Regions from separate parts of the Streptomyces sp. NPDC048275 genome, predicted to be linked through region 3. Evidence: riboswitches for the same ligand, from Rfam matches in the RefSeq annotation. Region 3 holds a riboswitch; each other region holds the start of a gene.

Region 1 (10,157 bases), on a different contig from region 3:
TCCACGGCCATCTGGCTGCGGAGTGTTCCGCTCTGCGCATACGTCGACAGCCGCACCGTCTCCTGATGGGTGCGGGGGCCGCCTTCCGGGAACGCCAGCGTCCGCCACTGCCGGTCGATCACGGACCCGTTCGTCGAGACCCACCGGTACGAGAACTGGAAGGGCAACTCGGACACTTTGAAGGTCGCGGTGAACCAGGGAGCCTGCGAGTCCGCCGGGGGACAGTCTCCGACGTATGTGGTCGCGCCCCCGGTCACGGTGACCGAGACGGGCTGCTCGGCAGTGTCGCCGCCGCCGAGCGCATAGCCCAGGCCGCCTACGAGCAGCGCGAGCACGGCCGCTCCCGCCGCGGTCAGGTACCCGATGCGCCGTTTGCGCCTCGTGGGGCCGTGACCGGACTCTTCGGCGCCCTCGAGCTCGAGCGCCGCAGAAACGGCCGTGGGTACGGGCCCTGATACCGGGCCTGCCAATACGGTGGGCGACTCGGCGATGCCCGGGGCCGAGGCGGCCTCCGGCGCGGGACGTGGCGGGGCGGGAGAAGCGGGGACGTCAGGGACGCCGGGGACGCCGGGGCTGTCCACGGTGGGCAGGGAGGCGGCGCCGACGGACGAGCGGGCGCCCAGAGCGGCCGTCTCGGCGGTGGCCGCCGGTACGGCACCGGGAAGCGAGGGCTGTGCCGGGGCGGTGGGGGCGTCGGGGTGTGCCGGGGCCGTGGGTATGTCGACCGTGGCGGTGGGTGTGTCGGCCGTGGCGGTAGGTGTGTCGACCGTGGCGGTAGGTGTGTCGACCGTGGCGGTAGGTGTGTCGACCGTGCCCGCCGTCTTTGTTTCCGGCGCGGTGGAGGCGTGGGCGGTGTCCGCCGACGCCCCGGAAGCCGCAGGTCCCTTTGCTGTGGGGGCCTCGACTGTCGCCGCCATGTCCCTGGCGTCCATGGCGCTTTCCGGGACAGACGATGACGCCGAGACGGTCGGCGCCCCGGCCGTGGCCATCGGTGCGGTCTCCCCGAGCGGGGACTCGGCGGTGGGCAGCTCTTCGGTGGCCGGTGCGGGCAGCGGGGCGGACAGCGTGGCCGTGCCGGCGCCGGAGACGCCGTCAGCAGCACCAGTCAGGCGCAGCTCCTGCTCGGCCTGTTCGACCGACATCCGATCGTGGGGGTCCTTGCGCATCAGGCCTTCGATGACGGACACGAGGGGTCCGGCCCTGTGCGGCGGGGGCAACTCGTCGTCGACGATGGCACGCAGAGTGCTCAGCGGGCTGGTCCGGCGGAAGGGCGAACGGCCCTGGACGGCCGTGTAGAGCAACGCTCCGAGGGACCACAGGTCCGACGCGGGGCCGGGGTTCTGGCCCAGTGCCCGCTCCGGCGCCAGGTACTCGGGAGAGCCGACGAGCTCACCGGTCATCGTCAGCGCGGAATCCCCCTCCACGGTGGCGATGCCGAAGTCGGTGAGCACCACCCTGCCGTCGTCTGCGAGCAGGACGTTGGCGGGTTTCACGTCGCGGTGCAGCACTCCGGCGCCATGCGCCGCGCGCAGCGCGGCCAGTACCTCCGCACCTATGCGCGCGGCCTCCCGCGGTGTGAGGGCACCCTGGGAGCCGATCACGTCGGCCAGAGACCGGCCGCGGACGAACTCCATGACGATCCAGGGTCGGCCGTCGTCGGTGGCGACGTCGTGGACGGTCACCACACCGCGAGCACTGATGCGCGCCGCCGCCCAGGCCTCCCGCTCCAAGCGGGTGTACATCCGCTCGACCTGCGCTACGGCCAGTCCGACGGGAGCGCGTACCTCCTTGACGGCGACCTCGCGCTGCAGTACCTCGTCGCGGGCGCGCCATACGGTGCCCATACCGCCCTCGCCGAGAACGGACAGCAAGCGGTAGCGACCGGCGACCAGCCGTTCGGCACCCGCGTCCGACGACGACGTGTTCTGCTGTGGCATGAGGGCCGTACTCCCTGTCCATTGCGAACGGCCGAGGAGTGGCGACGCCCCCGTCCGATCCGTGGCCTGACGGGGCGTGGTCCCTTCGGTTCGGTCACGGCCGGACGTCCCGCCGGAGTTCACCTCCCGCCCCGGTCTACGGCGCGGACGGACCGGCGACGCACCGCGCCGCCGGCCGCGAAGGACACAGCCCCTGGACAGTATGGTCAAACACCTGATGTTTCGTGAAGTGCGGACCTGGGTGCGGGCTCGTCCTACCGCTCGCTGTGAGGAAGTTGTGACGTCGCGGTGGTCATGCCGTCGACTTTTTTTGTCCGGCCGTCAGAGGCTCAGCGCGTCGTCGTCAGACGTTCAGCGCGTCGATGAGGGCTTTGGTGACGTCCTCGGTGGTGGCGATGCCGCCGACGTCGCGGGTGAGGATGCCCGCGGCGGTCGTGGCCTCGATCGCCTTGTTCAGGCGGGCCGCCTGGTCGGGCAGGCCGAAGTGCTCCAGCATCAACGCCGCGCTGCCGACCGCGCCGATCGGGTTGGCCAGACCCTGGCCCGCGATGTCCGGCGCGGAGCCGTGGACCGGCTCGAACATGCTGGGGAAGCGGCGCTCGGGGTTGAGGTTGGCGCTGGCGGCAAGCCCCAGGCTGCCGGCCAGCGCGCTGCCGAGGTCGGAGAGGATGTCCGCGTTGAGGTTGGAGGCGACGACGACCGACAGGTCCTCCGGGCGCAGGACGAACTTGGCGGACATCGCGTCGACCAGGACGCTCTCGGTCTCCACGTCCGGGTAGTCGGCGGCGACCCGCTTGAACACGTCGTCCCACAGGACCATGCCGTACTGCTGGGCGTTGCTCTTGGTGACCGAGGAGACCTTGGGGCGGGTGCGGGTGCGGGCCAGGTCGAAGGCGAAGCGCATGATGCGTTCGCAGCCGACTTCGGTGAACAGGGACGACTGGATGGCGACTTCGCCGCCCTGCCCGCGGCCGGAGAGGTTGCGGCCGCCGAGGCCCGCGTACTCCCCCTCGCTGTTCTCGCGGACGACCACCCAGTCCAGCTCGGTGTCGTCGGCCTTGCGCAGCGGGCTGGTGACGCCGGGCAGGAAGTGCACGGGACGGACGTTGGCCCACTGGTCGAAGTTCTGGCAGATCTTCAGGCGCAGGCCCCACAGGCTGATGTGGTCGGGGACGGTGGGCCAGCCGACGGCACCGAAGTAGATGGCGTCGAAGTCCTTCAGGCGGTCCAGGCCGTCGTCGTCGATCATCTTGCCGGTGCGCTCGTAGAACTCGCAGCCCCAGGGGAACTCCTCCCAGGTGAACGCGAAGGCCCCGTGCGAGCCTTCGGCCAGGGCGTCCAGGACGGCACGCCCGGCGGCGACGACCTCCTTGCCCACGCCGTCGGCAGGGATGGCGGCGATACGGAACGTGCGGGGTGCGGTCATGGGGGCCTCCGGCTCGCTGTGGTGCGGTCGATTCGAGTCAACACAGCGGCGTCGGGGCGCGTCCAAGACCTGCTTTCGATACGACCCATAGGCCCGGCCGATCGGTTCGTCGTCAGGCGTCCCGTGCCCGGCGCTGGGCCAAGGACCTGGTGAGGGTGAGGAAGGCGCGGGCCGCGGGGGTGAGATGCGCGGGCAGGCTGACCATCGCCACGTGGAGGTGGGCGGTCGGCGCGATGGGTGCCACCGCGGCACCGCAGCGCCGGGCGAGCCTGGTCCAGGAGGACGGCAGGACGGCGACGCCCACGCCGGTGAGGACCAGGGGCAGGATGGACGTCCTGTGGTCGACGACCGTCACGATCTGGGTGCCGGTGCCGCCCGTGGTGATGTCGTCGACGATGCTGCGCATCAGGCTGCCTGTACGCGACGCGATGAGTTTCTGTCCGGCGAGGTCCTCGGGCCTGATCGTGACCCCGTCCTCGATGGCCCCGCCGGGCGCCGCGACGACCACGAACGGCTGGTCCTCGACGTGCAGGACGTCCAGCCCGGAGAGTTGCAAGGGGCTCGCCGAGCCCAGCAGCCCCAGTTCGCAGGCACCGCTGCGAACCAGGGAGATGACCTCGTCCGGGGTGAACGCGGCCTGGGTGCTCACCGTCACGGACGGATGCAGCTCGGCGAAGCGATGGATGAGGGTGGTCAGCGGTTCGATGCCCGGGGAGGGCATGGTGGCGACCTCGACCGTGCCGCCGTGCAGCCCGGCGAGCGCGGCGGCGGTGTCGCGTACGGCGGCCAGGTCCCGCAGGACGCGCCGGCTCGGCTCCAGCAGTTCCGCACCGGCCTCGCTCAGTACGACGCCCCGGCCCACCCGGTGGAAGAGGGCCACCCCGAGGTCGGCCTCCAGGTTCGCCATGGCCTGCGACAGCGAGGGCTGTGCCACGTGGAGCGCGGCCGCCGCCTTGCTGAACCCGCCGTGCTCGACGATGGCCAGGAAGTACTCCAGCTGCCGGGCGTCCACGGCGCCGCCTCCCGGTCGTAGCGTCGATCGATAGGCTCAACCTACCTTTCCGGCGACAGCGGGCCGCTGAGGGGCACCTCATGGTCACCGGAGCCGATCCAGCGCTCGGCAACGGTCCGTCCGCACTGGGTGAGCAGGCGGGCGGACAGCTCGCTGTCGTTCGCGCAGTCCTGGTCGGTCAGGTCCGTCAGGGCCTGGACGGAGCGGAAGTGGGCGGCCGTCCGGTCGGCGGGCAGCGTGCAACGGCCGGCCACGGCGTGCACCGCCCTCCCCTGCTGCCGGGCCCGACGAGCCGGCGCGACCGGCAGCTTGCCCGACAGGGACTGCTCGCCGAGGCTCCCTTCGCCGGTCACGACGAACTTGAACTTGTCCGGAGCCACCAGGATGGAGACCATCAGGGCTTCACCTCGGCCGGCATCGGAGCGGCGGCGCTCACGGCGTCCCTGTGCCTGGACGCGGGGACTTCGTGGCCGGCCTGGGCGGCGGGCGGCAGAACAGCCGCCCGGACTTCTTCGAGCTCGGTGACCGGTGGCAGATCTCCGGCCTTGCCGGACAGCACCGCGCGGGCCCTCGCCAGGTCCAGGTTGTTCTCCCACCTGGCGATGAACAGGGTGGCGACGGCATTGCCGGAGAAGTTCACCATGGCCCGGCACTCCGACATGAACTTGTCGATGCCGAAGACGAGCATGATGCCGGCCGCCGGGACCGTACCGACCGTGGACAGGGTCGCGGTGAGGGCGATGAAGCCGCCGCCGGCGACGCCCGCGGCGCCCTTGGAGGTCAGCAGCATGACAGCGAGCAGGCCGAGTTGCTGGGTGACCGACAGGGGCGTGTCGGTGGCCTGCGCGATGTAGAGGGTGGCGAGGGAGAGGTAGATCGCCGCGCCGTCGAGGTTGAAGCTGTAGCCGGTCGGCACGACCAGTCCGACCGTGGACCGCTCGACGCCCATGTGCTGCAGCTTGCGCATCAGCCCCGGCAGCGCGGGCTCGGCGGTGGAGGTGCCCAGGATCAGGAAGTACTCCTCCTTGAAGTAGCGGAAGAGCTGGAAGATGTTCAGCTTCACGTACGCGGCGAGCACACCTCCCAGCACCACCACGACGAACAGGGCGGAGGTGACGTAGAAGAGCAGGATCAGCGAGCCGAGACTGGTCAGCGTGGACAGGCCGAACTTCCCGATGGCGTACGCCATCGCGCCGAAGGCGCCGAGCGGCGCGGCCTTCATGACGAAGGACAGCACCTTGAACACGACCTCGGTGAGGCGGTTGACGCCGGCGATGATCGGTTCGCCCACCGCGCCGACCGACTTCAGCGCGATACCGAAGATCGCCGCCAGAAAGATGACCTGGAGGATGTCGCCCTCGACGAACGGGCCGAAGAAACTGTCCGGCACGATGTGGGTGAGGAACTCCCACCAGTGCTGGCTCTCGCCCTTCGCGATGTAGTCCCCCGCGTCGCCCGACGTGTGAAGGGTGGCCGGATCGGCGTGCACACCGTCACCGAGACGGAAGATGTTCATGGCCACCAGGCCCGTCGCCATGGCGACGATCGTGCCGACCTGGAAGTAGGTCAGTGCCTTGATACCGGTGAGCCCGACCTGCTTCAGGTTCGCGACTCCGGCGATGCCGCCGATGATCGTCAGGAACACGATCGGCCCGATCAGCATCTTCATCGCGGTGATGAACGTCGTGCCGATCGGCTCCATGGACGTGGCCAGGTCCGGCCACCGCCAGCCCAGGACGATGCCGATCACGATCGCCACCAGCACCTGCACGTACAACTGCCGGTACCACGGCTTGGCCGCGATGCGCGCGGCTTGTTCGGCTCGCTCGTTGCCCGGAGTTTGCGTCATTGCGGCCTCCCTGATCGCGCGACACCGAGCCCGATCGGTACGCGCCAGCTTGCGCCACAGTGAACCGGCCCCCGTGTGAAGCGGTCCACGACCAAAAATCGATGCCCCGTATAGGCGCGGCCTATCTGTTCTTTGCCGGAAGCCCGAGGCAGCCCGAGAGCCCCTTCACGTGGGCGAAGGGGATCTCAGCCACGGCAGGGAACCTCACCTCGAGCAGACCCGTCGCCCCTGCCTGTGCCGTGAGCACTGCTGGGGACCGGGCGGGAGGTTTCGTACGAGGGGGCTGCGGGGCGTCAGGCAGCGCCGCCGCGACGGCTCCTGAGCCACCACACCGCGCCGCCGATCGCGAGGACGGCGATGCCGATACCGACGGGCACGGCGACGGACATACCGTCGTCGTCCGATTCCTTCGCCACCGGCTTCGCGGACGCCGACGGCGCCCCGGAGGTGGGCTCGCCCGAGCCGGTGCTGGGCGAAGGCGAAGGCGAGGGCGAGGGCGAGGCCGTCGTCGTCTGTCCGGTGGGGCTGGGGCTGACGGGTTCGGCGCCGGGGGCGGCGGGCTTCAGCTCCAGGCGGGGTGCCGGATGGCCGTGGCCGTCCTCGCTCACCTCTTCGTCCAACTCGATCCAGCGGTCGACCTGGCCGTCGCTGTAGGTCTGCAGGGTCTTGAAGTCCAGCACCTTGACGTCGGGCAACTGCCGTACGGTGACGACGTACTCGGCGTCCTCGCCCACCGCGAGCTTCGGCCCGGACACGATGTACCCCCGGTTGGTGGGCGCGAGCTTCCAGCCCTTGGGCCCTTCCTTGTAGGAGATGTCCTGCGGGGTGATGCCTTCGGGCAGGATCACCTCCAGCTTGCTGATCCCCGCGGAGCCGGACTCCGACTCCGCGGTGAAGGTCAGCGCGACATTCTGGTCGAGGGCACGGGCGCCCTCCGCCTCGACCTCCGTATGGGCGGCCGCCGGTCCGGCGGTGGCGACGGCGACCGCGAGCGCGACCGCGGTGAGGACGCCGGAACGGCGAAGACTGAACGGCGATGTGAGGCGCGACACTTGTGGCTCCCTTGTGCACTGACTGTGGTCGGTGAATTCAAGCGCAGGCAAAGACTCGGAGCCAGGTGTGAGCGCATGCGCCGCCTTCACACCTCTGTGCCCCGCTTGTCACCCTCCCGGTGCACGCACTACTGTCACGACGCCTTGGTGCACGGGAAATCCGGTGTGATACCGGTGCGGCCCTCGCCACTGTGATCGGGAAGTCCGGCTCCAGCCCTCGCGGGCAGCCACTGGGTCCTCGGACCCGGGAAGGCGGAGTACGGGCGGTGGTACCCGTCAGCCAGGAGACCGGCCAAGGCGCGTCAACCATCCACGAGGTGCTGGAGAGGGTCTGCTGAGCCATGCACATAGCCGAGGGTTTTCTGCCCCCTGCGCACGCGGTCGCCTGGAGCATCGCGTCAGCGCCATTCGTCGTCCACGGAGTACGGTCCCTCACCCGTGAGGTCAGAGAGCATCCCGAGAGCACCCTGCTCCTGGGCGCCTCCGGAGCCTTCACGTTCGTCCTGTCCGCGCTGAAGCTGCCCTCCGTGACCGGGAGTTGCTCGCATCCCACCGGCACGGGGCTCGGCGCCATCCTGTTCCGGCCGCCGATCATGGCGGTGCTGGGCACCATCACCCTGCTCTTCCAGGCGCTGCTGCTCGCGCACGGCGGCCTGACCACACTCGGCGCCAACGTCTTCTCGATGGCGATCGTCGGGCCCTGGGCCGGGTACGCGATCTACCGGCTGTTGCGGCGGTTCGACGTGCCGCTGATGGTCGCGGTGTTCTTCGGCGCGTTCGTGGCCGACCTGTCCACGTACTGCGTCACCAGCGCGCAGCTGGCGCTCGCGTTCCCCGACCCGAGCAGCGGGTTCCTGGGCGCGCTCGGCAAGTTCGGCTCCATCTTCGCGGTCACCCAGATCCCGCTGGCGGTGAGCGAGGGGCTGCTGACGGTGCTGGTGATGCGGCTGCTGGTGCAGTCCAGCAAGGGTGAGCTGACCCGGCTCGGGGTCCTGCTGGCCGGCAAGAAGACCGAGGCGGTGGCCCGATGAGCAGAAACACGAAGATCAACGCCTTGCTGCTGCTCGTCGTGGCCGCGCTCGCCGTACTGCCGCTGGTCCTCGGCCTCGGCGACCACAAGGAGGAGCCGTTCGTCGGCGCCGACGCCGAGGCGGAGACGGCGATCACCGAGATCGATCCGGACTACGAGCCCTGGTTCTCGCCCCTGTACGAACCGCCGTCCGGCGAGATCGAGTCGGCGCTGTTCGCCCTCCAGGCCGCGATCGGTGCGGGCGTCCTCGCCTACTACTTCGGTGTGCGCCGCGGGCGGCGCCAGGGCGAGTTGCGAGCCCGGGCTCACGAAGGAACGGCCCCTGCCGGGACGGACTCGCAGACCACCGGGGAATCCACGGCGGGGCGGGCCTGAGACCCGTGCTGCCGATCGACGCGGCGGCGCACAGCAGCCACTGGCGCCGCCGCCACCCCGTGGACAAAGCCGTGCTCGGGCTGGGGCTCACCCTGCTCGCGATCTCCCTGCCTCCCTGGCCGGGAGCCCCCCTCGTGCTCGTCACGGCCCTCACCGTGCTGCTCGGCCCGGCGGGCGTACCCTGGCGCCGGCTCTGGCGCGCCTACCGCGTTCCGCTCGGCTTCTGCGTGACCGGAGCGGTCACGCTGCTCGTGCAGGTCGGCGGCCCGGACGGGTTCGTGACCCTGGCCGACGGGGGGCCGGTGCGCGCCGGAAAACTGCTGCTGCGCACCTCGGCCGCCTCGCTCGGCGTGCTGCTGTTCGCGTTCACCACGCCGATGTCCGACCTGCTGCCGCGCCTGGTGCGGGCCGGGGTGCCCGCGCCCGTGGTCGACGTGGCACTGGTGACGTACCGGATGAGCTTCCTGCTCCTGGACTCCGTGCGCCGGATCCGGGACGCGCAGGCCGCCCGGCTCGGGCACACCACACGGGCCGCCACCTGGCGCTCCCTGGCCGGGCTCGGCGCCACCGCGTTCGTCCGGGCCTTCGACCGGGCGACGCGGCTGCAGGCCGGGCTCGCCGGACGCGGCTACGACGGCACTCTGCGCGTCCTGGTGCCCGAGGCCCGTGTCTCCGTCCGCTTCACGGCCGCGAGTCTCGCGCTGCTCGCAGCCGTGGCCGTACTCACCTTCGTACTCGAAAGGCCGCCGGCATGAGCGAGCCCGCCCTCGTCGCACTCTGCGGCGCGTCCTTCGCGTACGAGGACGGGCCGCCCGTGCTCGACGGCCTCGACTTCGAGGTGCCGGAAGGACGCGCACTGGCTCTGCTCGGCCGCAACGGCAGTGGCAAGACCACGCTGATGCGGCTGCTCAGCGGCGGACTGCGGCCGCGCACCGGCCAGTTGACCGTCGAGGGCCGCCCGGTCCGTTACGACCGCAAGGGCCTGACGCGGCTGCGGACCACGGTCCAGCTGGTGGTGCAGGACCCGGACGACCAGTTGTTCGCCGCGTCCGTCGCCCAGGACGTGTCCTTCGGGCCGCTGAACCTCGGCCTGCCCGACCCCGAGGTACGGGCGCGGGTCGACGAGGCGCTCGCCGCCCTGGACATCACCGCCCTGGCCGACCGGCCCACGCATCTGCTCTCGTACGGGCAGCGCAAGCGGACCGCGATCGCGGGTGCCGTCGCGATGCGGCCGCGCGTGCTGATCCTCGACGAGCCGACCGCGGGGCTCGATCCCGACGGTCAGGAGCGGCTGCTCGCCACCCTCGACGCCCTCCGTAGGAGCGGCACCACCGTGGTGATGGCCACGCACGACGTGGACCTCGCCCTGCGCTGGGCCGACGACGCGGCGCTGCTCACCCCGTCCGGTGTACACATGGGACTCGCGGCCACGACACTGGCCCGCACGGATCTCCTCCAGCAGGCGGGGCTCCGGCT
Region 2 (10,157 bases), on a different contig from region 3:
CCAGGCCGACGAAGCCTATGGCGCCGGCGCTGCTCACCAGGGCCGCGGTGAGCAGAGCGGTGACACTGAGCAGGACCAGGCGCGTGCGGGCGACCTGGACGCCGAGCGTGGCCGCCGCGTCCTGCCCGAAGGCGAAGGCGTCCAGCGTCCTGCCGTACCCGAGGCAGACGGCCAGGACGAGCAGCAGCACGGCCAGGCACAGCCACACGTCGGTCCAGCCGGCCCCGCTGAGCGAGCCGAGCAGCCAGAACAGCACGGCACGGGTGGTGTCGGCGTCGGCCGAGGTGACCACGACGAAGGAGGTGAGCGCCGAGAACAACTGCATCGCGGCGACGCCGGAGAGCACGACCCGGTCGGTCGTCCCGCCGAGGGTGTGGGCCAGCAGGAGCATCAGCGCGAACGAGCACAGCGCGCCGACGAAGGCCCCGCCGGACAGGGACAGCGCCCCGCCGCCCGCGCCGAGCACGACCACGAGGACGGCCCCGGTCGACGCCCCGGAGGACACGCCGAGGACGAAGGGGTCGGCGAGCGGGTTGCGCAGCAGGGACTGCATCACCGCGCCGCACAGGGCGAGTCCGGCCCCGCACACCGCGGCGAGCAGGGTGCGGGGCAGACGCAGGTTCCAGATGATGCCGTCGCGGATCGGGGTGAGGCCGGAGGCGTCGCCGCCGAGGTGGGAGACGAGGACCGACCACACATCTGCGACGCCTATGTCGGCCGGGCCGATGGTGAGGGCCACGGCGACGGAGGCCGCCAGCGCCACCAGACCCGCCGCCCAGCGCAGCAGGGCCGGGGTCACTTCGCGAGGCCGAAGTCGCGCAGCCCCTTCGCGACTTTTTCGATGCCCTCGACCGTGCGGATGGTCGGGTTCATGGCCTGCCCGCTGAGCAGGACGTACCGCTTGTGCTTGACCGCGTCCATGTTCCTGGTGACCGGGTTGGACTCCAGGAACTCCATCTTCTTGGCGGCGCTCTCGGCGGTCTGCGACTTGCGGGTGAGGTCGCCGATCACCAGGACGTCGGGGTCGCGGTCGGCGACGGTCTCCCAGTTGATCTGGGGCCACTCGTCGGTGGTGTCGTCGAACACGTTCTTCGCGCCGAGGGTGTTGGTCATGAGGCCAGGTGCACCGCAACAGCCCGCCATATAAGGGGAGTCGGAGTTGGCGAACCAGTACAGGAGGGTGACGTCCGAGGCGTCGAGCCCCTTCGTCGCCTTCGCCACCCGGGACTTGAGGTCCGCGACCAGTTCCTCACCTCGCTCTTCCACGCCGAAGACGCGGGCCAGATCACGGACTTCGCGGTAGACGGTGTCCACGGTCAGCGGCTTCGTGCGCACGCCGTCGCCGTCGCCGCTGTTGTCCTTGCCCTCGCAGTCGGAGGGGGAGAGATACGTGGGGACGCCGAGCTTCTCGAACTGCTCGCGCGTGGCCACGCCGCCCTTGCCGAGCGTGGAGGCGAACGAGGCCGCGACGAAGTCCGGTTCACGGTCGAGGACCGTCTCGAAGGACGGCGCGTTGTCCGCCAGCCGCTTCACCTTGGCGTTCGCCTTCTCGAGCCCCTTCGTCACGGGGTCGGTCCAGGTGGCCGTACCGACCATGCGGTCGGCAAGACCCAGGGAGAGCATGATCTCGGTGGTGCCCTGGTTGAGGGAGACGGCGCGCTGCGGTCCGGCCCCGCTGACCTTCACGTTCTGCCCGCAGTTCTCGATCGACCGCGATGTGTCCGCCGCCGATCCCTCGGATCCGCCTGCGCCTCCACCCCCGCAGCCGGCAAGGAGGACTGTCCCGCACAGGAAGGCGGCGGACAGGGATGTGGCGCGCGTGACGGACACTGCTGTTCCTCTACGTCAAGGGCCCGTACGCGGGGCCCGACCGTACCGTGTGCCAGCAGGTTTTCGGACTCGGGGTCACTCGGACACGGCGCCTTCCCGGACCTCACTGGTCCAGTGGCCGAATAGCCGTGCCCGTCACCCTCACCGCTGCGCGTCAGTCCCGGATTCACACCGGATTCCCTGACCTTCGTACGTCGTCGTACGAAGGTGCGACTGGCCAGCGCAAGCTATCACGAGGCTCGAAGAGAAGAGCCGAGTCCCGGGACGTGGGGCCGGGCGGACGACCGCCGGCTTCGACGAAGCGCGCCATCACAAGCGCAGCTCCGTCGAGCGGGCGAACAATCGGCTCAAGCGGCACAGGACCGTGGCCACGAGGCACGACAAACGTGACAGACGTGACAGAGGTGAATCCTGTGTGCGGTCGGACCGCTCAGACGGTTCCGCAGTCCGAGATGACGATCTTCTTGGCGGTACCACCGGAGCGGCTGCCGAGCGCCTCGATCGCCTTCACGACGTCCAGGCCCTCCACGACCTCACCGAAGACGACGTGCTTGCCGTCGAGCCAGTCGGTGATGATCGTGGTGATGAAGAACTGCGAGCCGTTGGTGTTCGGGCCCGCGTTGGCCATGGACAGCAGGCCCGGCTTGGTGTGCTTGAGCTGGAAGTTCTCGTCGGCGAACTTCTCGCCGTAGATGCTCTTGCCGCCCGTACCGTTCTGGTTGGTGAAGTCACCGCCCTGGAGCATGAAGTCCGGGATGACCCGGTGGAACGGCGAGCCCTTGTAGCCGTAGCCGTGCTCGCCGGTGGCCAGCTCACGGAAGTTCCTGGCCGTCTTCGGGACGACGTCGTCGTACAGCTTGAACTCGATGCGGCCGAGTGGCTCGCCGTTCGCGGTCACCTCGAAGAAGACGTTCTGGCTCATAGCTCTGCCCCTCTGGATTCGAATGGTCGCACCCGAGCATAGAAGATCTTCGTACAAAGGCCTGACAGGCGGCCCCAGTGTCCGCTTGATCACATCCCCGGGCCGTCTTCGCTCTTTCGCGAGCAGCTGCGGCACCAGGGCCTGTCGTTTGGATCAGGTCGCGGGGAATCGACGATGCCTTGTCGCCGCAGACGCGCGTGCCAGACCCCGCTCACCGGCGTGATCCAAACGACAGGACCTAGGTGCCGCCGGTGGAGCCCTTCCACCAGACGAAGACCTCGGTGCTCGGCCGGCGTTCGGAGAACCGGGCCGACGGGGAGACCTCCCGCAGCAGTCGACGCAGGTCTGCTTCGAAGGCGTCGAGGCGCGCGCCGAACAGGTGCGGAGCCGAGGACGACATCGAGAACACCCACGCGACGACGTCGTCGATCGTGCGTTCCAGCGCCTGCCCGCCGGGAACGACATGGCGCTGGGGGCCGGAGAATCCCGCCCGGGCGAGCACCTCGGCCTCGCCGCCGACTGTTCCCTGCGGCAGTACTCCGCGGCCCGCTCGCCGGACCGGTCCCAGGTATCGCCTCACCAGCTCGTCCATCGCCGCGTAGGGCACCGCCGGATGGGAAGACCGTCGACGGTCCGACGCTCCGTCTTCAGGTCCGAGATGTGCACCAACGCCCCGGCGGGCCGGAGCATGTCCCTGATGGTTGCCGCCACCAGGTCGCGGTCCATCCAGTGGAAGGACTGACCGAAGGTCGCCACCGTGAACGTCCCGAGGCCTGCGGGCAGATCCTCGGCCCGGGCCTGGACCCACTGTGCCTTTTGGGCCACTCCCGCCTCGGCGGCCGCACGTCCGGCTTCCGCGATCATCCCGCCGTCCGGGTCCACACCGACGATCTCACCGACAGCGTGCGCCAGACTCAGGGCAAGGGTGCCCGGCCCGCATCCCACATCGAGAAGCCGCCCCTGGCCGTCGAGCTGCAGAACCTCGGCGAGAACGTCCGCCAGTCCGAGGGCATAAGGAAGCCTGCCGCGCTGATAGTAGGCGGCCGCGCCGGAGAACAAGGTGTCGTCCCACTCCCAGCCGACCGCCACATCCACTCACCCCTCATGACTCATGACCCATGTGAAGATCTCGCAGGCGGCGAGGTGCGGGCGCTCGGCGCCGGCGCCCTCCAATTGCCGGTCGGTCTTAGCCGTCAGCTCGTCACAGCCAGCCGTTGCGCTTGAAGCCGCGGTGGATCACGAGGCAGGCGGTCGCGATGACGACGAGGACGAGCGGGTAGCCGAAGCGCCAGCGCAGCTCGGGCATGTGGTCGAAGTTCATGCCGTACACACCGCACACCATCGTCGGTACGGCGATGACCGCGGCCCAGGCGGTGATCTTGCGCATGTCCTCGTTCTGGGCGACGGTCACCTGCGCGAGGTGGGCCTGGAGGATGGAGTCGAGCAGGGCGTCGAAGGAGGTGATCTGCTCGGTGACGCGGGCCAGGTGGTCGGCGACGTCGCGGAAGTACGCCTGTATCTCGGGGTCTATCGCGGGCATCGGCTGGACGGCCAGCGCCTGGACCGGGCGGCCGAGAGGGACCACGGCCCGCTTGAGTTCGAGGAGTTCACGCTTGAGCTGGTAGATACGGCCGGCGTCCGCACTGCGCGGGCTGTGCGGGGAGAAGACGTCCGTCTCGACCTGGTCGATGTCGTTCTGGACGGCATCGGCGACGGTCAGGTAGTCGTCGACGACATGGTCGGCGATGGCGTGGAGCACCGCGGCCGGGCCCTTGGCCAGCTGCCGCGCGTCGGCTTCGAGGTCTTCGCGCAGCGGGCCGAGGGAGCCGTGGCGTCCGTGCCGGACGGTCACGACGAAGTCGGGGCCGGCGAAGACCATGATCTCGCCGGTGTTGACCACCTCGCTGGTAGCGGTCAGTTCCTCGTGCTCGACATAGGCGACCGTCTTGAAGACGGCGAACAGGACGTCGCCGTACTGCTCGACCTTGGGCCGCTGATGGGCGTGGACCGCGTCCTCGACGGCGAGCGGGTGCAGGCCGAACAGCTCGCCGACCCGCGCGAACTGGGTCTCGCTGGGCTCGTGCAGGCCGAGCCAGACGAAGCCGTCGCCGCGTCCGTGACCGTGTTTGCGTACCCGGGCGACGGATTCCTCGACGCTGGGCGCGGCCTCCTGGCGGATGCCGTCACGGTAGATGACGCAGTTGACCACGGTGGAGCCGAGCGGGGAGCGAGCCGGATGGCTGAGGTCCACACGACGCCCCCGTCGTGCCAGACGGGCGACTTTGCGCAAGTTGCCGACCATCGACATACGCGTGCTCTCCTTCACCGGGTCCGGCCAGTGTGCCAGCCGAGGATAAGGCGGGCATCAGTCCGTGACCCGGTCAGTTCTGCTAGGACCTAGTCCGGCCCCTCCTCGGAAACCGTGAACACTTTGGCCCAAAGTGTTCACGGTTTCGGGGACCTATGCGGTGACCGCGGCGTCGCCGACCGGATGCCGAGTCCGAGCGCGGCTCCGTTGGAGATGCCCAGCAGCTACGGGTCGGCGGCGGGACGCCGACAGCACCGAGAACACGGCTGTTCGACCCTCGTCAGGCTGCCACCGGCGTCGGCGCGTCCGTCTCGGCGAGCAGGTCGACGAGGGTGGTCCTGGCTCGGGCCACGCGTGAGCGGACGGTTCCGACGGCGCAGTCGCTGACCTCGGCGGCCTCCGCGTAGGGCAGTCCCATCAACTGGGTGAGGACGAACGCCTCGCGGCGCTCGTCGGGCAGCGCGGCCAGCAGGTCGAGGAGTGCGACGCCGTCGTCGAAGCCGGGCAGACCGCGCGGCTGGGCGAGTTCGACGGCCAGCCGCCAGTCCGGTGCGTCGGACAGCCGCGGGCGGGTGGCGGCGTACCGGAAGCTGTCGATCACCGCGCGCCGTGCGATGGACAGCAGCCACGCGCGGGCGGACGAGCGCCCTTCGAACCGGTGCAGGCTGCCGAGCGCGCGCAGGAAGGTGTCCTGGGCCAGGTCGTCGGCGGCCTGCGGGTCGGCGGAGAGGTGGGCGACGTACCTCAGGACGTCGCGGTGCAGAGCGCGTACGAAATGTTCGACGGCATCCGGGTCACCGGCGCGGGCGGCGAGCGCCCAGGCGGTTATCGACTCGTCGACCGAGGTGGTGTCACCGCTTGTGTCGCACGAGGTGGGCAGGGCAGGAGTGATCACCTGGTTGTCCTTCTCGGTGAGGTGTACGGCCGTACGGCGGCGTACGGCCGAGGCCCGAGGCGCGCACGGGCTGCCTCGGGTACCGGCTGTCTTTTCAGACGACAGCGGTCCCCACGGACGGACCCCGAGAAGTGATCGCGTGGACGAGAAGGAGTCGCCGCGGCGCCCGGTCCGAGCGGGCGCGGTGTGCGCGAAGGCGCGGGCGGTGCGGCGGTGTGGGCAAGGCGAGCAGCAGCCGCAGCGGTGCGGCCAGCCGACCGGCCACGGCGCGCAGGATGCGGAAGGCGGCGCGTTCGCCGTACCCGAGCCACAGACCGCACAGCAGCGCGGCCAGCAGGTGGGCGACGAGCATGCCGAACGAGGAGGTGCCGCCCATGTCCATGGAATGCATTGAGTCCATGGCGTCCCTGTGCGTGGACTCCATGTGCGTGGACTCCATGTGCGTGGACTCCATGTGCGTGGAGCCCATGGCATGTTCCATCGGCCCCATGGACCTGCCGCCCATGCCCGCCAAGGCCGAGCTCTGTGCCTGCGAGAAGGCCCAGTGGAGCGCCCCCTGGGCGACGACCACCACGGACACGATCAGCGGCAGGCCGCGCTCGCGAGCGGCGAGGCACCACCCCGTACCGCCCGTCGCCGCGGCCGCGGCGCCCAACGCCCACCAGTGCACGTGGTTTCCGGACATCATGACGTGCCCCAGGGCGGCGAGCAGCACACAGACGGCCGCGAAGACCGCGGCCCGTACCGTGCGAGAACACCACCCAGCGCTCATGACGGGCTCTTCCTCATATCCGGGGTTCGGATGTCATGGTGCGGTACGGATATGACCCCGCCCTCCCACTCAATCCGGGACGAGTGATCCAGAACCCGTCGAGGTCACAGGGGGTCGTGCGATGTCGCCGGAGTTGGAGAGCCGGAAGAACGCGGCGAGCAGGGTGTCGGTGAGCCGGCGCCGGGTCGGACGCCAGAGGTGTTCGGTCACCGGCGGCCGCTCCGAGCCTTCCACGCGGGCGTCGGTTGCCAGGCGCGCAGCCGCAGGCTGTTGCCGACCACGAGCACCGAGCTCGCCGACATCGCCGCCGCGGCGACCATCGGGTTGAGCAGGCCCACCATGGCGAGCGGCAGGGTCACGACGTTGTAGCCGAAGGCCCACAGCAGGTTGGCGCGGATCGTGCCGAGGGTGCGCCGCGCGAGTCGTACGGCGTCCCCCAGCGTCTCGATGTCGCCGCGCACCAGGGTCACGTCGGCGGCCCCGATCGCCGCGTCCGTGCCGCCGCCCATGGCGATGCCGAGGTCGGCGCCGGCCAGCGCCGCGGCGTCGTTCACACCGTCCCCGACGACCGCGACCCGGCGGCCGTCCGCCCGCAGCTTGCGTACGAGTTCGGCCTTGTCCTCGGGGGAACAGCGGGCGTGCACCTCCTCGATGCCGAGCGCGGCCGCGACCGCGCGGGCCGGTGCCTCCCGGTCGCCGGTGGCGAGCACCGGATACGCACCGAGGCGCCGCAGCCGCTCCACCGCGCGGTAGCTGCCGGGCCGTACCACGTCGCCGATCTCGATCAGTGCCTCGGGCACGCCGTCCACCCGGACCAGGACGGTGGTATGCGCGGCGGCCTCGGCCGCCGGGAGCGCGTCCGCCAGGGCGGCGGGCAGTTCGTCCTCGGGCGCCAGGACTTCGACGAGGCGGCCCTCGACGCGGCCGCGGACTCCGCGCCCCGCCACGGCGCTGAATTCGCTCGGCTCCGGCAACGGCCGCTCGGGCCCCTCCCGCCGCGCGTACGACACGATCGCCCGGCCGAGCGGATGCTCCGAACCCTGTTCCACGCCACCGGCCAGCCGCAGCACCGTCTCCCGCCCGAGCCCGTCCGGTACGGCGGTGACGCGGGCGACGGTCATATGGCCGGAGGTGAGGGTGCCGGTCTTGTCCAGGACGACGGTGTCGATGTGCCGCAACGCCTCCAGCGCCTGCGGACCGCTGACCAGGACGCCCAGTTGAGCTCCGCGTCCGGTGGCGGCCATGAGCGCGGTCGGGGTCGCCAGGCCCAGCGCGCAGGGGCAGGCCACGACCAGCACGGCCACGCACACGGTGACGGCCGCCTGCGGGTCGGCTCCGGCGCCGAGCCAGAAGCCGAGGACGGTGACGGCGAGCGCGAGGACGACCGGCACGAACACCCCGGCCACCGCGTCGGCCAGCCGCTGCGCCCGCGCCTTGCCGGCCTGGGCATCGGTCACCAGCCGGGTGATCCGGGCGAGTTGTGTGTCGGCGCCGATCGCGGTGGCGCGTACGAGGAGCAGTCCGCCGACGTTCACGGCGCCGCCCACCACCGCCGAGCCGGGCCCGACCTCGGCCGGCTCGCTCTCCCCGGTGACCAGGGACAGGTCCACGGCGGAGCTGCCCTCCACGACCGTCCCGTCGGTGGCGACCCGCTCACCGGGCCGTACGACGAAGACCTGCCCCAGCCCCAACTGGTCGATGGGGACGAGTCGTTCGACCCCGTTCTCGCGTACCGACACCTCCTTGGCCGCGAGCCCGGCGAGGGACCGCAGGGCCGCCCCGGTGCCCCGCCGCGCCCGCCCCTCCAGGAACCGGCCGGTCAGCACGAACAGCGGCACCCCGACGGCCGCCTCCAGATAGACGTGCGCCGTACCGTCCGCCGCGGACGGCAGCAGACTGAACGGCATCCGCATCCCGGGATCACCCGCTCCGCCGAGGAAGAGCGCGTACGCCGACCAGAAGAAGGACGCCACCACGCCCAGCGACACCAGCGTGTCCATGGTCGCCGTCGAGTGCCGCAGTCCCCGCACCGCCCGTACATGGAACGGCCAGGCGCTCCACACCGCGACCGGAGCCGTCAGCGCGAAACACAGCCACTGCCAGTTGCGGAACTGCAGGGCGGGCACCATCGACAGCACGAGGACGGGTACGGCGAGGAGTGCCGTGACCAGCAGCCGCTCCCGCTCCGGCCGAGCGGCCTCCGGCTCCTCCTCATCCACCTGGCCCGCCTTGCCCGCCTGGCCCTTGTGCGTGGGGGGAGGCTCGGGCAGCGCGGCCGTGTATCCGGCCTGCTCGACCGTCGCGACGAGTTCGGCGGGGCGGATGTGCGGCGGATGGCTGACGTGGGCGCGACCGGTGGCCAGATTGACCGTCGCGGTGACTCCCTCGAGTTTGCCGAGTCGCTTCTCCACCCGTCGCACGCACGCCGCGCAGGTCATCCCGCCGACGGTGAGATCGGTGGTCACCAGTGGACCGGTCGCCGCTTCCGTGCCCATCAGCCGCCACTCCCGTGCATGTCCATGTCCTCCATGCCGCCGCCGCTTCCGTCGCCGTTTCCGCCGCCGGTGTTGGTGCCGTGCAGGCCGGGCGCGACCGGACCGGCAGTGGAGCCGACGGCGTAGGACACCGTGAACATGAGCGCGAGCAGCAGGAGGAAGCCGCAGAGCGCGGGCGGGGGCAGCAGTTTCCGAAGCGTGGAATCCGCGCCGGTGGAGGGTTGTGAGGACTCTTCCATCTTCAGGAGTCGGGAGTGCCGGGGCTTGAGTTCCGGAAGAGTTGAGTGACGTGCGTCACATAGCGTGCGGTTCCCCTTCCAGGCCGTCCACCAGCGTCGTGACCACCTCGATGTCACCGATGCGGGCGACATCGACGCGCCGCGGGTCGTCCCCCAGCACCACCAGGTCGGCCCGCTTGCCCGGGGTGAGGCTGCCCGCCCGGTCGTCCCAGTGGCAGGCGAAGGCCCCGCCGACGGTGTAGGAGCGCAGGGCGTCGTCGACCGTGATGGCCTCGTCGGGGCCGATGAGCCGACCGGACTCGGAGGCACGTTCGACCATGAACTGAATGGCCCGCAAGGGCGAACCGTCCGCGACGGGCCGGTCGGAACTGCCCACCAGCGTGATGCCCTGGTCCAGGAAGCCCTTGCCCCGGTACATCCACGGGGCCCGCTCCTCGCCCATGATCGACGCGTAGTCGTCGCCGAAGTACCGCAGGAAGTTGGGCTGGACCACCGCGATCGCGCCGAGTCGCGCGAAGCGGGGCAGTTGGTCGGGCCGGATCAGGCCCGCGTGTTCGATGCGATGCCGGGCGCCGGGGCGCGGCCGGAGGCGCTGCGCCCGCTCCAGCGCGTCCAGCGCGAGATCGGCCGCACGGTCGCCGATGGCGTGGACGGCGAGCTGCCAGCCGCCGAGGTGACCGTTGACGATGGTGTCGA
Region 3 (9,288 bases):
ATCCTGATGAACACCTCGTCCAAGTGCCACTTGTCCCCGGATCGGGGCCGGCGGCGGCGCAGTCCGTTCGCGTAGGCCTGTCCGAACTTCAGACACCAGCGGCGGACCGTCTCGTAGGAGACGATCACGCCGCGCTGGAGCGCAGCGCCGTTGCAGGACCCGGCGCACGGTGGCCTCTGCTGGGGCGGTCGGGCCGGTGGGTTCACGGCTCGGGCCGCCGAGGGCGGCGAGCACGGTGGCCGGTGCGTCCGCGGCCCACTCCGCGATCGCACTCAGAGACTTCGCGCCAGCCAGCACCGCGCAGGCGGCCAGGGCGAGGACGAAGGCGACCAACCTTCGTCGCTACGTGGTCGATTGGATCAGGCGGACCGTCCACGCAAAGCGCTCGGCTGGACACCCGCCGAGCGCATGCGTGGACTCCTCCCTCCTCCCTGACGGGTATACGTCAATCACATTCTCTGGTAGGAAACTTTCCTAACAGAACGCGGGAACGACACACTCCCCCTCGGAGGTACCGTGCACACCCCCCACATACGCACGTCACGCCGCACGCTGCTCGCCCTGATCGGAGCTTCACTGGTGGCAGGTCCGGTCATCGCGACCCAGTCCGCGACCGCCGCGCCGGCAGGTCTGGACGACCCGGCGAAGAAGGAGATCGCCATGAAACTGGTGTCCAGCGCGGAGAACTCCTCGCTGGACTGGAAGGCGCAGTACGGGTACATCGAGGACATCGGCGACGGGCGCGGCTACACCGCCGGGATCATCGGCTTCTGCTCGGGCACCGGCGACATGCTCGACCTCGTCGAGCTGTACGCGCAGCGCAAGCCCGGCAATGTCCTCGCGAAATACCTGCCCGCCCTGCGCAACGTGGACGGCACCGATTCGCACGAGGGCCTGGACCCCGGCTTCCCGGGCGACTGGAACAGGGCCGCCCAGGACTCGGCGTTCCAGCAGGCCCAGAACGACGAGCGCGACCGCGTGTACTTCAACCCCGCCGTCCGGCAGGGCAAGGCCGACGGCATAGGCGTCCTCGGCCAGTTCACGTACTACGACGCCATCGTGATGCACGGCGACGGCGGCGACAGCACCAGCTTCGGCAACATCCGCAGGCGGGCCCTGTCCAGTGCCCGGCCGCCTGCCCAGGGCGGCGACGAAGTGACGTATCTGAACGCGTTCCTCGACGCGCGCGTCTGGGCGATGAAGCAGGAGGCGGCACACGAGGACACCAGCCGGGTCGACACCGCGCAGCGGGTCTTCCTGCGAAACCGGAACCTGAACCTTGACCCGCCGCTGGACTGGCAGGTGTACGGGGACAGTTACCACATCGGCTGACCGGGCCGGGGGTACGGCGGAGGGCGCGACACCCCTGGGTGCCGCGCCCTTCGTATGCCCGAGTCGTCAGTGGGCCGGGACCGCCTTCAGGTCCTCGCCCGCCTCCATGGGGTGGGTCACGTCGTCCGCGTCCTGCCCCTTGCCGAGGTGGTTGAAGACGAGGTTGAGGACCACGGCCGCCACACACCCCGTCGAGATCCCCGAGTCCAGGACGATCTTCGCGGTCTCCGGGAAGGCGTGGTAGAACTCCGGCGCGGTGATCGGGATGATGCCGACGGCCAGCGATACGGCGACGATCAGGACGTTGTTGTCCTTGTCCAGGCCCGCTCGTACGAGGGTCTGGACACCGCTGGCCGCGACCGAGCCGAAGAGGACGACGCCCGCGCCGCCGAGGACGGGGCGCGGTACGACAGCGATCAGCGAGGCGGCCATGGGGCACAGGCCCATCAGCACCAGGAAACCGCCGCCGGTGGCGACGACGTACCGGCTGCGGATCCTTGTCATCGCGACCAGGCCGATGTTCTGCGCGAAGGCGCTGCACATGAAACCGTTGAAGAGCGGGCTGATCGCCGAGCCGAGGGTGTCGGCGCGCAGGCCCGCCGCGATGGTCTTCTCGTCGGCGGGACGCTCGACGATCTCGCCCAACGCCAGCATGTCCGCGGTCGATTCGGTCATCGAGACCACCATCACCACGCACATCGAGACGATCGCGGCGACCTGGAACTGCGGGGCGCCGAAGTGGAACGGGTCCGGGAAGCCGACGACGTCCGCGTCGGCCACCGGAGCGAAGTCCGTGACACCGAACGGGATCGCGACAAGCGTGCCGATGACGAGGCCGAGCAGTACGGCGATCTGCTTGACGAAGCCGCGGGTGAAGCGGCGCAGGAGCAGCACGATGACGAGGGTGGCGGCGGCCAGGCCCAGGTAGGTCGTCGAGCCGTAGTCGTCCGCCGCGGGGTCGGGTCCCTGCGCCCATCCGAAGGCGACCGGCAGCAACGAGATGCCGATGAGGGTGATGACGGTGCCGGTGACGACGGGCGGGAAGAAGCGGATCGCCTTGCTGAAGAAGGGGGCGGCTATGAAGCCGAGGACGCCCGCGACGATGACCGCGCCGAAGATGACCGGCAGCGCGTCGCTCTTGTCCTTGGCGGAGGCGACGACCGCGGTCATCGGGGCGACGCCCGCGAAGGTGACGCCGTTGACGAACGGAAGCCTGGCGCCGATCTTCCAGAAGCCGATCGTCTGCAGGAAGGTGGCGAGGCCCGCCGTGAACAGGCAGGCGCCGGTGAGGAAGGTCAGCTCGGTGGCGGTCAGACCGACGGCGGCGCCGACGATCAGAGGTGGGGCGACGACTCCGGCGTACATGGCGGCGACGTGCTGGAGGCCGCTGGTCGCCATCTTCAGGGGTGGGAGTTTTTCGTCAACTGGATGCCTGGGCTGGTCAGTTGGTTGTGCATCGGTGCTGGGCTCGGGCTGCTGGGCGGCCACGGCGGCTCCTCCGGTCGGATACACGTCGGCGTTGACGCGGTGTTCAGGGAGGTGATGCGCGGTCATGGGGGACCCCCGCGCGAGCGAAGCCGAGCGTGGGGGTGGGACCGGGACGAAGACCGTTCAGAGGGAACGGGGACCGTTCCGGGGCGCGCACGTCCCTGCACGCCCCGGACACGGCCGCCATGGACCCCACTCGGGTCCATGGCTACCGGCCGAGGGCCGTCCCCCTCGGCCGGAGATCTTCAACTGTTCAGGCCTGCGCGGCGATCCGCGCCAGGCGCTGTGCCTGTTCCCGCGTGGAGCGGGCGACGGCGTCCTCGTCGACGTGCAGCAGGCGGCTGTCCTCGACGACCGGTCTGCCGTTGACGAGGGAGAGCGTGACCGGGGCCGCGGCGCCGAAGACCAGGGCGGTCACCGGGTCGGCGATCGAGGCGTGGGCTAGGGTGTCCAGCTTCCACAGCACGAGGTCGGCGAGCTTGCCCGGCTCCAGGGAGCCGATCTCCGCCGCCCTGCCCAGGACTTGGGCTCCGCCGTAGGTGCCCAGGCGCAGCGCCTGACGGGCGTTCAGGGCGGCTTCCCGGTGCGCGCCCAGGCGGTTGATGAGGAGGGCGTTGCGCAGTTCGGTGTGGAGTTCGCCGGACTCGTTCGACGCGGTGCCGTCGACGCCGAGGCCGACCGGGACGCCGGCCGCGAGCAGGTCGGGGACGCGTGCGATGCCGGCGGCCAGACGGGCGTTGGAGGACGGGCAGTGGGCCACGCCCGTCTTGGTGCGGGCGAAGGCGGCGATGTCGGAGTCGTTCATGTGGACGCAGTGCGCCATCCAGACGTCCTCGCCGAGCCAGCCCGTCGACTCGAAGTACTCGGTCGGGCCCATCCCGAACAGCTCCTTGCAGAACTGCTCCTCCTCGACGGTCTCCGAGCCGTGCGTGTGTAGCCGTACGCCCTTGCGACGGGCCAACTCGGCTCCTTGCCGCATCAGTTCGGTGGACACGGAGAACGGCGAGCAGGGCGCGACGGCGATCTGTGTCATCGCGCCGAAGGAGGCGTCGTGATGCTCGTCGACGGTCGCCTCGGTGGCGGCGAGCGCCCCTTCGAGGGTCTCGACGGCGAAGTCCGGCGGCAGCCCGCCGTCCTTCTCGCTGCGGTCCATGGAGCCACGGGCGAGGGTGAAGCGGACGCCCGTCTCGCCGGCCGCGCGGATGATGGCGCCGGACAGGTCGCCGGAGCCCTTCGGGAAGACGTAGTGGTGGTCCATGGCGGTGGTGACACCGCCACGGGCCATCATGGCGAGGGAGCCCTGCGCGGCGGAGTACACCATCTGCTCGTCGATGCGCGCCCAGGTCGGGTAGAGCGCGACGAGCCAGTTGAAGAGGTTGTGGTCGGTGGCGAGGCCGCGGGTGATCCACTGGTAGAAGTGGTGATGCGTGTTGACCAGGCCGGGGGTGGCCATGTGACCGGTGCCGTCGATGCGGCGTACGACGTTCTCCAGGCCCTCCGGAGCCCTGCCCGCGCCGACGGACTCGATGCGGTTGCCCACGACGACGACATGGCCCGAGGCGTACTCGGTGTCGCCCGCGTCGACCGTCGCGATCGCACAGTTCTCGATGACGATCCGCTGGGTGACTGTGGCGTCTGCCGCTGCTGCCATGGTGCTTCTCCTTCTTCGTTCGGTGGGGTGGGCACGGCAGGACCCTGGGAGATTTGAGTGCCGCGGCTGTCGACGCCACGGGTGCCGCAGAAGGGGATACCTGAGGGTTTCAGAGGTTGGTGAGGTCCACGGGGATCTGCGGCTCGCAGCCGTCGCGCAGGACGGTGGCCTCGATCAGACCGTAGGGACGGTCGGCCGCGAAGTAGACGGCCCCGTCGGCGGTATCGTTCTCAAGCCCGAACGGCTTGAGGTCGACCAGGAAGTGATGCTTGTTCGGGAGGGAGAAACGGACCTCGTCGATCTCGCCGCGGTGCTCGATGATGCGCGAACCCATTTGGTAGAGGGTCTGCTGCAACGACAGGGAGTACGTCTCCGCGAAGGCCTGGAGCATGTGCTTCCTGACCTGGTCGTAGGACTTCTCCCAGTCGGGCATCCGCTGCTCGTCGCCGCTCCAGTTGAAGCGCCAGCGGGCGGAGACCTGGGTGGCCAGGATGCGGTCGTACGCCTCGGGGAGCGTCGTGTACTTGTCCTTGACGTAGCCCCAGAATTCGGAGTTGGTCGAGTTCATCACGGTCAGGTCCTTGAGGCCGGAGACGACCTCCCACGACTCACCGTCGTACGTGATCTGCGTCAGCCGGGTTTCCTGGCCCTTTCGTACGAACGAGTGCTTGACGTCGTCCGCGTCGGAGGTCTCGATGCGCTCCCAGGCGTACTCCTCGATGCGGATACGGGCCTGGTGGATCGAGTCCTGACTCGTGACGAAGTGGCGGGCCAGGTGGATGCCGAACCGCTCGGCGGACTCGATGCCGTGCTCCTTGGCGAACGCGTACACCGTGTTCTTGGTGGTGTCGGTCGGCAGCACGTTCGCGTTCGAGCCGGAGTAGTGGACCTCGTCCATGTCGCCGCTCAGCGACACCGACACGTTCAGGTCCTTGATGTGGTGGGTGGCACCGTCCCGCGTGATCTTGACGACGCGGTTCTCGGCCTTGCCGTACTGGTTCTGTCCCAGAAACGTCGGCATGTCTGCTAGCTCCCTCGGTAAACGGAGTAGCCGAACGGGTTGAGCAGCAGCGGCACGTGGTAGTGCTCGCCCGGCGTGACGGCGAAGGTGATCGCCACCTCCGGGAAGAACACTCCGCTCGCACCGCTGTCCCGATTCGCGGGGGCGTCCTGCTGCGCATCGGCTTGCTTGTTCTCGGACTTCTCGAAATACGCCTCGACCTCGAAGTCGAGCCGTACGTGTGTGGTCCCCTCCGGCAGGGCCGGGAGGTCCTTGCACCGCCCGTCCGCGTCGGTCGCGGAGCCGCCGAGCGGCTGCCAGTCCGCGTCATGCCCCGCGCGGGCCGCGAGCCGGACGGCGACGCCCTCGGCGGGGCGTCCGACGCTGGTGTCCAGGATGTGCGTGGACACGGACGCTGTGGTGTCGGTGCTCATGCCTCATCTTCCTGCTGTACGAGAGGGGACAGACGGATACGGTTGATCTTGCCCAGTTCGGAGCGGACGATCTCGCGCTCCTGCTCGGGCGAGTTGCCGATCCGGTCCTTGACCGCGTCGCGCATCTGCTCGCCGGTGCGGCCGGTGGCGCAGATCAGGAAGACGTGACCGAACTTCTCCTGGTAGGCCAGGTTCAGTTCGAGCATCTCCGCCTTGAGGTCCGCGGAGGCGCCGGCCATGCCGCGCTGCTCCCGGGAGGAGGTCGGGTCCCCGGGCTTCGGCCTGCCGATCGGCGGGTGCCCGGCCATCGCCTCCGCCAGGTCGGCGGTGGTCAGCTCGGCCATGACGGCCTCGCTCGCGGCGAACAAGGCGTCCGGGGTGGCGTACGGGCGACGGGCGAGCAGCCCGCGCACCCACGCCGAGGAGGCGCACACCTCGTGGAGGGCGGCGTAGGCCGCCTGCTCCTCCAGGGCGTTGAACCGGGCGAGACTGCCGGGTGTCGTACTCGAAGTCACGGGAAGCCTCCGTGGCCTTGTGCTGGACGGGCTGCGGCCAGCTAACGCCCTCCGAAACACCACGTCAACACTTTGTTGAAAACTTCGAGTAACAAAAACCGCCGCCCGGGGAGTCCGGACGGCGGCGGGTCACACGGGCACGACGGCGCGGCGCGAGAGGGCGCCCATCCTGGCGTTTTCGCTGGTCAGGAGTCCTTTTCGCGGTTGAGGTAGTTGTAGACGGTGAAGCGGCTCACGCCCAACGCGCTCGCCACCGTCTCCACCCCGTGCCGCACGGAGAAGGCGCCACGGGCCTCGAGTATCCGCACGACCTCCTGCTTGGCCTTGCGGTCGAGATCGGCCAGCCGCTTGCCCCGCTTGCGCTCCAGGGCGGCCAGGATGTGATCGAGCGAGTCGGCCAGCTGCGGCAGCCGTACGGCGACCACGTCCGCGCCCTCCCAGGAGAGCACGACGTCGTCGGGTCCGGCCTGGTCCGGCGCCACCATCTCACCGCCCATGGCGTCCACCAGCGGCTTGACCGCCGTAACGAAGGGATCGTCCCCGACACCGGTCACTTATCGCCCTCCCCGACCACGTTCACCTGCAACGAGACCCGGGTGGCGCCCGCCTCCAGAGCCTTGCGCAGCAGCGCGTCGACCGCGGTGAGCACCACGTCCGCACCGCCCTCCGCGGTATTGCCGAACGGGCCGACGTCCACGGCGTCCAGTTCGGCCGCCTCAATGACCTCGCGGGCGACCAGCGCGTGCGGGGGCGCCTCGTCGAGGTCGAAGGGTTCGGTCGTGAACTCCACTCTCAATCGCACTGTGCCCCCATGGCATCGGATCTGATCTGCGCGCTCTCTCACCCAGCGTCATCGCAGCGTTGGTGTGCCCCAGTCGCTGGGACACGACCTTAACGGACTACCCCACGGCAATCAGCAGCGATGCATACGCGTACCGAAGGGCATGCGCCCCTGTGCTCGACCAGGCCGGGCCGCACACAGGGTGACCGGCGGGCCGCCCCGGTACCCGCCCGCCGTCGGTTCACGCCCGCCCATCGCATGGCTCATCTCACCCTCCGAATGCTGGACGTGCCGCGGCACGCTGTCAGCCGCTCCCCTAGGCTGGCCGGCGCAGCTGGTTCGCCCCGTCCGCCAGGCGGGATGCGTCGTAAGAGGGAACCCGGCGGGAATCCGGGACTGCCCCGCAGCGGTGAGCGGGAACGACCGCCGTCATACGCACTGGGCCCGACGAACGGGCCTGGGAAGCGACGGCCAGTAGGTGTCTCGTACGACGGTTTCGTACGACGGGACGTGCCCGCGAGTCCGAAGACCTGCCAACTGCCCGCGTACGAACGATGCGTGCGCGGACATCCCGGTGACCTCGTGGGCGGGTCGGCGACGAGCCCGCCCTGCGCGAGACGCTGCCGCTGCGGGCAGGCGACCGCCCGGCCTACCTGGCCTGGGCCACCGAAGCGTTCCGGCTCAGCACGAGCGGAGTGCGGCCGGACACGCAGATCAGCCTGGAGGCGGCCCGCTCCCACATGCAGGTCGCCCGCGAACTGGCCGCCCACGGCTACCCGCGCGAGGCCGGACCGGGCGTCTACGACATCCACTCCCCGCGTGCGCCGAGCACGGAGGAGGCAGCCGCCCTGCTGCGCAAGGGACTTGAGGCCATCCCCGCCGAACGGCTGTGGGTGAATCCCGACTGCGGCCTGAAGACCCGCGCCTGGCCCGAGACACGTGCCTCACTGGAGAACCTGGTCGCCGCCGCCCGCACGGTCCGCGAGGAAATCTCCCTGTCCTGACACCGGGACCGCAGGTCGGGGAGGGTAGAGCCGCACACCATGACCGCACCAGGAGGAGCCACCCAGTGACCAGCCGTGTCACCTTCATCTCGCCCGCGACGAGCCGGTCGCTGCGGCAGGCCCGCTTCGACGACGGCGGCTCGATCGACGACGCGGGAGCAGCCCGGGCCCGCGCGGCGGCAGGATCGCTGCCCCGGGCCGTCCGTGTCGTCGCCTCGCCCGGTGTGCGGTGCCGTGAGACGGCAGCGGCGCTCGGTCTGCGTGGTGAGGACGCGCCGGGGCTGGCGGCCCTGGATGTGGGCCGCTGGCGGGGCCTCACGCTCGACGAGGTCGGCGCCGCCGAACCGGAGGCGGTGGCCCGCTGGCTCGCCGACCCCGCCTCGGCGCCCCACGGCGGGGAGTCGGTCCAGGACGTGTGCGCCCGGGTCGGGAGCTGGCTGGACGCCGCGGCGGAGTCGGACGGCCGTACGCTCGCCGTGGTCGAGCCGGAGGTCGTACGGGCAGCCGTCGTCCACGCCCTGGGCATGTCCGCCGCGGCCTTCTGGCGGCTGGACGTGCCGCCGCTGACGGCAACGGAGCTCAGTGGACGGGCCGGGCGCTGGAACCTGCGGCTGGGACGCCCGCTGGACGTACCGGAAACCATCGCCGACCTTTGAGCCACAACGGTGGGCAGCGCGCCGCACGAGCGGGCCGGCAGGCTGGAGCGGTGGGCGGGGCGGCGGGCTGTCGCCGCGGTGGTTCAGGAGGCCGGGTCCCGGTGGCGGCGCAGCAGGTCCGCTATCGCGCAGCGCAGGCAGTCGGCAGCCGTGTCCGACTGTGTGGCGCCGACGGCGGGCCACGGGGGCGGGCATGCCGTCGGTGCCTGCCCGCCCCGCTCAAGGCAGACCGCGGGGGCCCCGATCAAGGTCTCCAGTTCCTGGAGGAGCTGTTCGGTGCGCTTCGCCTTGTGGGCGAGCACCCGTACCCGGGCGCTCTGGCCGCCGATCTGCCGTCGGCTGGCGATCAGCTGCTCGTACTCCTCCACCGTCAGGGCGACCGCCTCACGTCCGCCGAGGGTGATGTGGCGCGGCTGGGGTCGTCTGG

Evidence for each region. A riboswitch is a leader RNA that binds a small molecule or an ion and turns the genes downstream of it on or off. The one in region 3 is predicted to bind cobalamin.
Region 1: linked by a shared signal. The riboswitch ahead of AB0D57_RS06310 (energy-coupling factor ABC transporter permease) and the one ahead of AB0D57_RS45710 (5-methyltetrahydropteroyltriglutamate--homocysteine S-methyltransferase) in region 3 are both predicted to bind cobalamin.
Region 2: linked by a shared signal. The riboswitch ahead of AB0D57_RS06280 (ABC transporter substrate-binding protein) and the one ahead of AB0D57_RS45710 (5-methyltetrahydropteroyltriglutamate--homocysteine S-methyltransferase) in region 3 are both predicted to bind cobalamin.

What each region holds. Positions count from the first base shown of each region.
Region 1 is NZ_JBEZLR010000006.1:113,185-123,341, reverse strand. Features, by position in the region: gene AB0D57_RS06340 (protein kinase) at 1-1,937, opposite strand, end outside; gene AB0D57_RS06335 (tartrate dehydrogenase) at 2,281-3,363, opposite strand; gene AB0D57_RS06330 (LysR family transcriptional regulator) at 3,476-4,375, opposite strand; gene AB0D57_RS06325 (glycerate kinase) at 4,417-4,770, opposite strand; gene dctA (C4-dicarboxylate transporter DctA) at 4,770-6,224, opposite strand; gene AB0D57_RS06315 (DUF1775 domain-containing protein) at 6,518-7,276, opposite strand; cobalamin riboswitch at 7,405-7,588, shown strand; gene AB0D57_RS06310 (energy-coupling factor ABC transporter permease) at 7,618-8,307, shown strand; gene AB0D57_RS06305 (energy-coupling factor ABC transporter substrate-binding protein) at 8,304-8,681, shown strand; gene cbiQ (cobalt ECF transporter T component CbiQ) at 8,687-9,436, shown strand; gene AB0D57_RS06295 (ATP-binding cassette domain-containing protein) at 9,433-10,157, shown strand, end outside.
Region 2 is NZ_JBEZLR010000006.1:101,748-111,904, reverse strand. Features, by position in the region: gene AB0D57_RS06285 (iron chelate uptake ABC transporter family permease subunit) at 1-799, opposite strand, end outside; gene AB0D57_RS06280 (ABC transporter substrate-binding protein) at 796-1,830, opposite strand; cobalamin riboswitch at 1,867-2,063, opposite strand; gene AB0D57_RS06275 (peptidylprolyl isomerase) at 2,261-2,752, opposite strand; partial or broken gene AB0D57_RS06270 (methyltransferase domain-containing protein) at 2,991-3,841, opposite strand; gene AB0D57_RS06265 (magnesium and cobalt transport protein CorA) at 3,954-5,060, opposite strand; gene AB0D57_RS06260 (sigma-70 family RNA polymerase sigma factor) at 5,341-5,955, opposite strand; gene AB0D57_RS06255 (hypothetical protein) at 6,050-6,727, opposite strand; gene AB0D57_RS06250 (hypothetical protein) at 6,797-6,937, opposite strand; gene AB0D57_RS06245 (heavy metal translocating P-type ATPase) at 6,934-9,222, opposite strand; gene AB0D57_RS06240 (hypothetical protein) at 9,222-9,461, opposite strand; gene AB0D57_RS06235 (amidohydrolase) at 9,517-10,157, opposite strand, start outside.
Region 3 is NZ_JBEZLR010000166.1:2,719-12,006, reverse strand. Features, by position in the region: partial or broken gene AB0D57_RS45760 (IS6 family transposase) at 1-140, opposite strand, end outside; partial or broken gene AB0D57_RS45755 (transposase family protein) at 160-333, opposite strand; gene AB0D57_RS45750 (chitosanase) at 517-1,332, shown strand; gene AB0D57_RS45745 (nucleobase:cation symporter-2 family protein) at 1,399-2,730, opposite strand; gene AB0D57_RS45740 (8-oxoguanine deaminase) at 3,074-4,471, opposite strand; gene pucL (factor-independent urate hydroxylase) at 4,581-5,492, opposite strand; gene uraH (hydroxyisourate hydrolase) at 5,498-5,905, opposite strand; gene uraD (2-oxo-4-hydroxy-4-carboxy-5-ureidoimidazoline decarboxylase) at 5,902-6,420, opposite strand; gene AB0D57_RS45720 (helix-turn-helix domain-containing protein) at 6,606-6,974, opposite strand; gene AB0D57_RS45715 (hypothetical protein) at 6,971-7,222, opposite strand; cobalamin riboswitch at 7,520-7,754, shown strand; partial or broken gene AB0D57_RS45710 (5-methyltetrahydropteroyltriglutamate--homocysteine S-methyltransferase) at 7,798-8,205, shown strand; gene AB0D57_RS45705 (histidine phosphatase family protein) at 8,271-8,861, shown strand; gene AB0D57_RS45700 (hypothetical protein) at 8,945-9,288, opposite strand, start outside.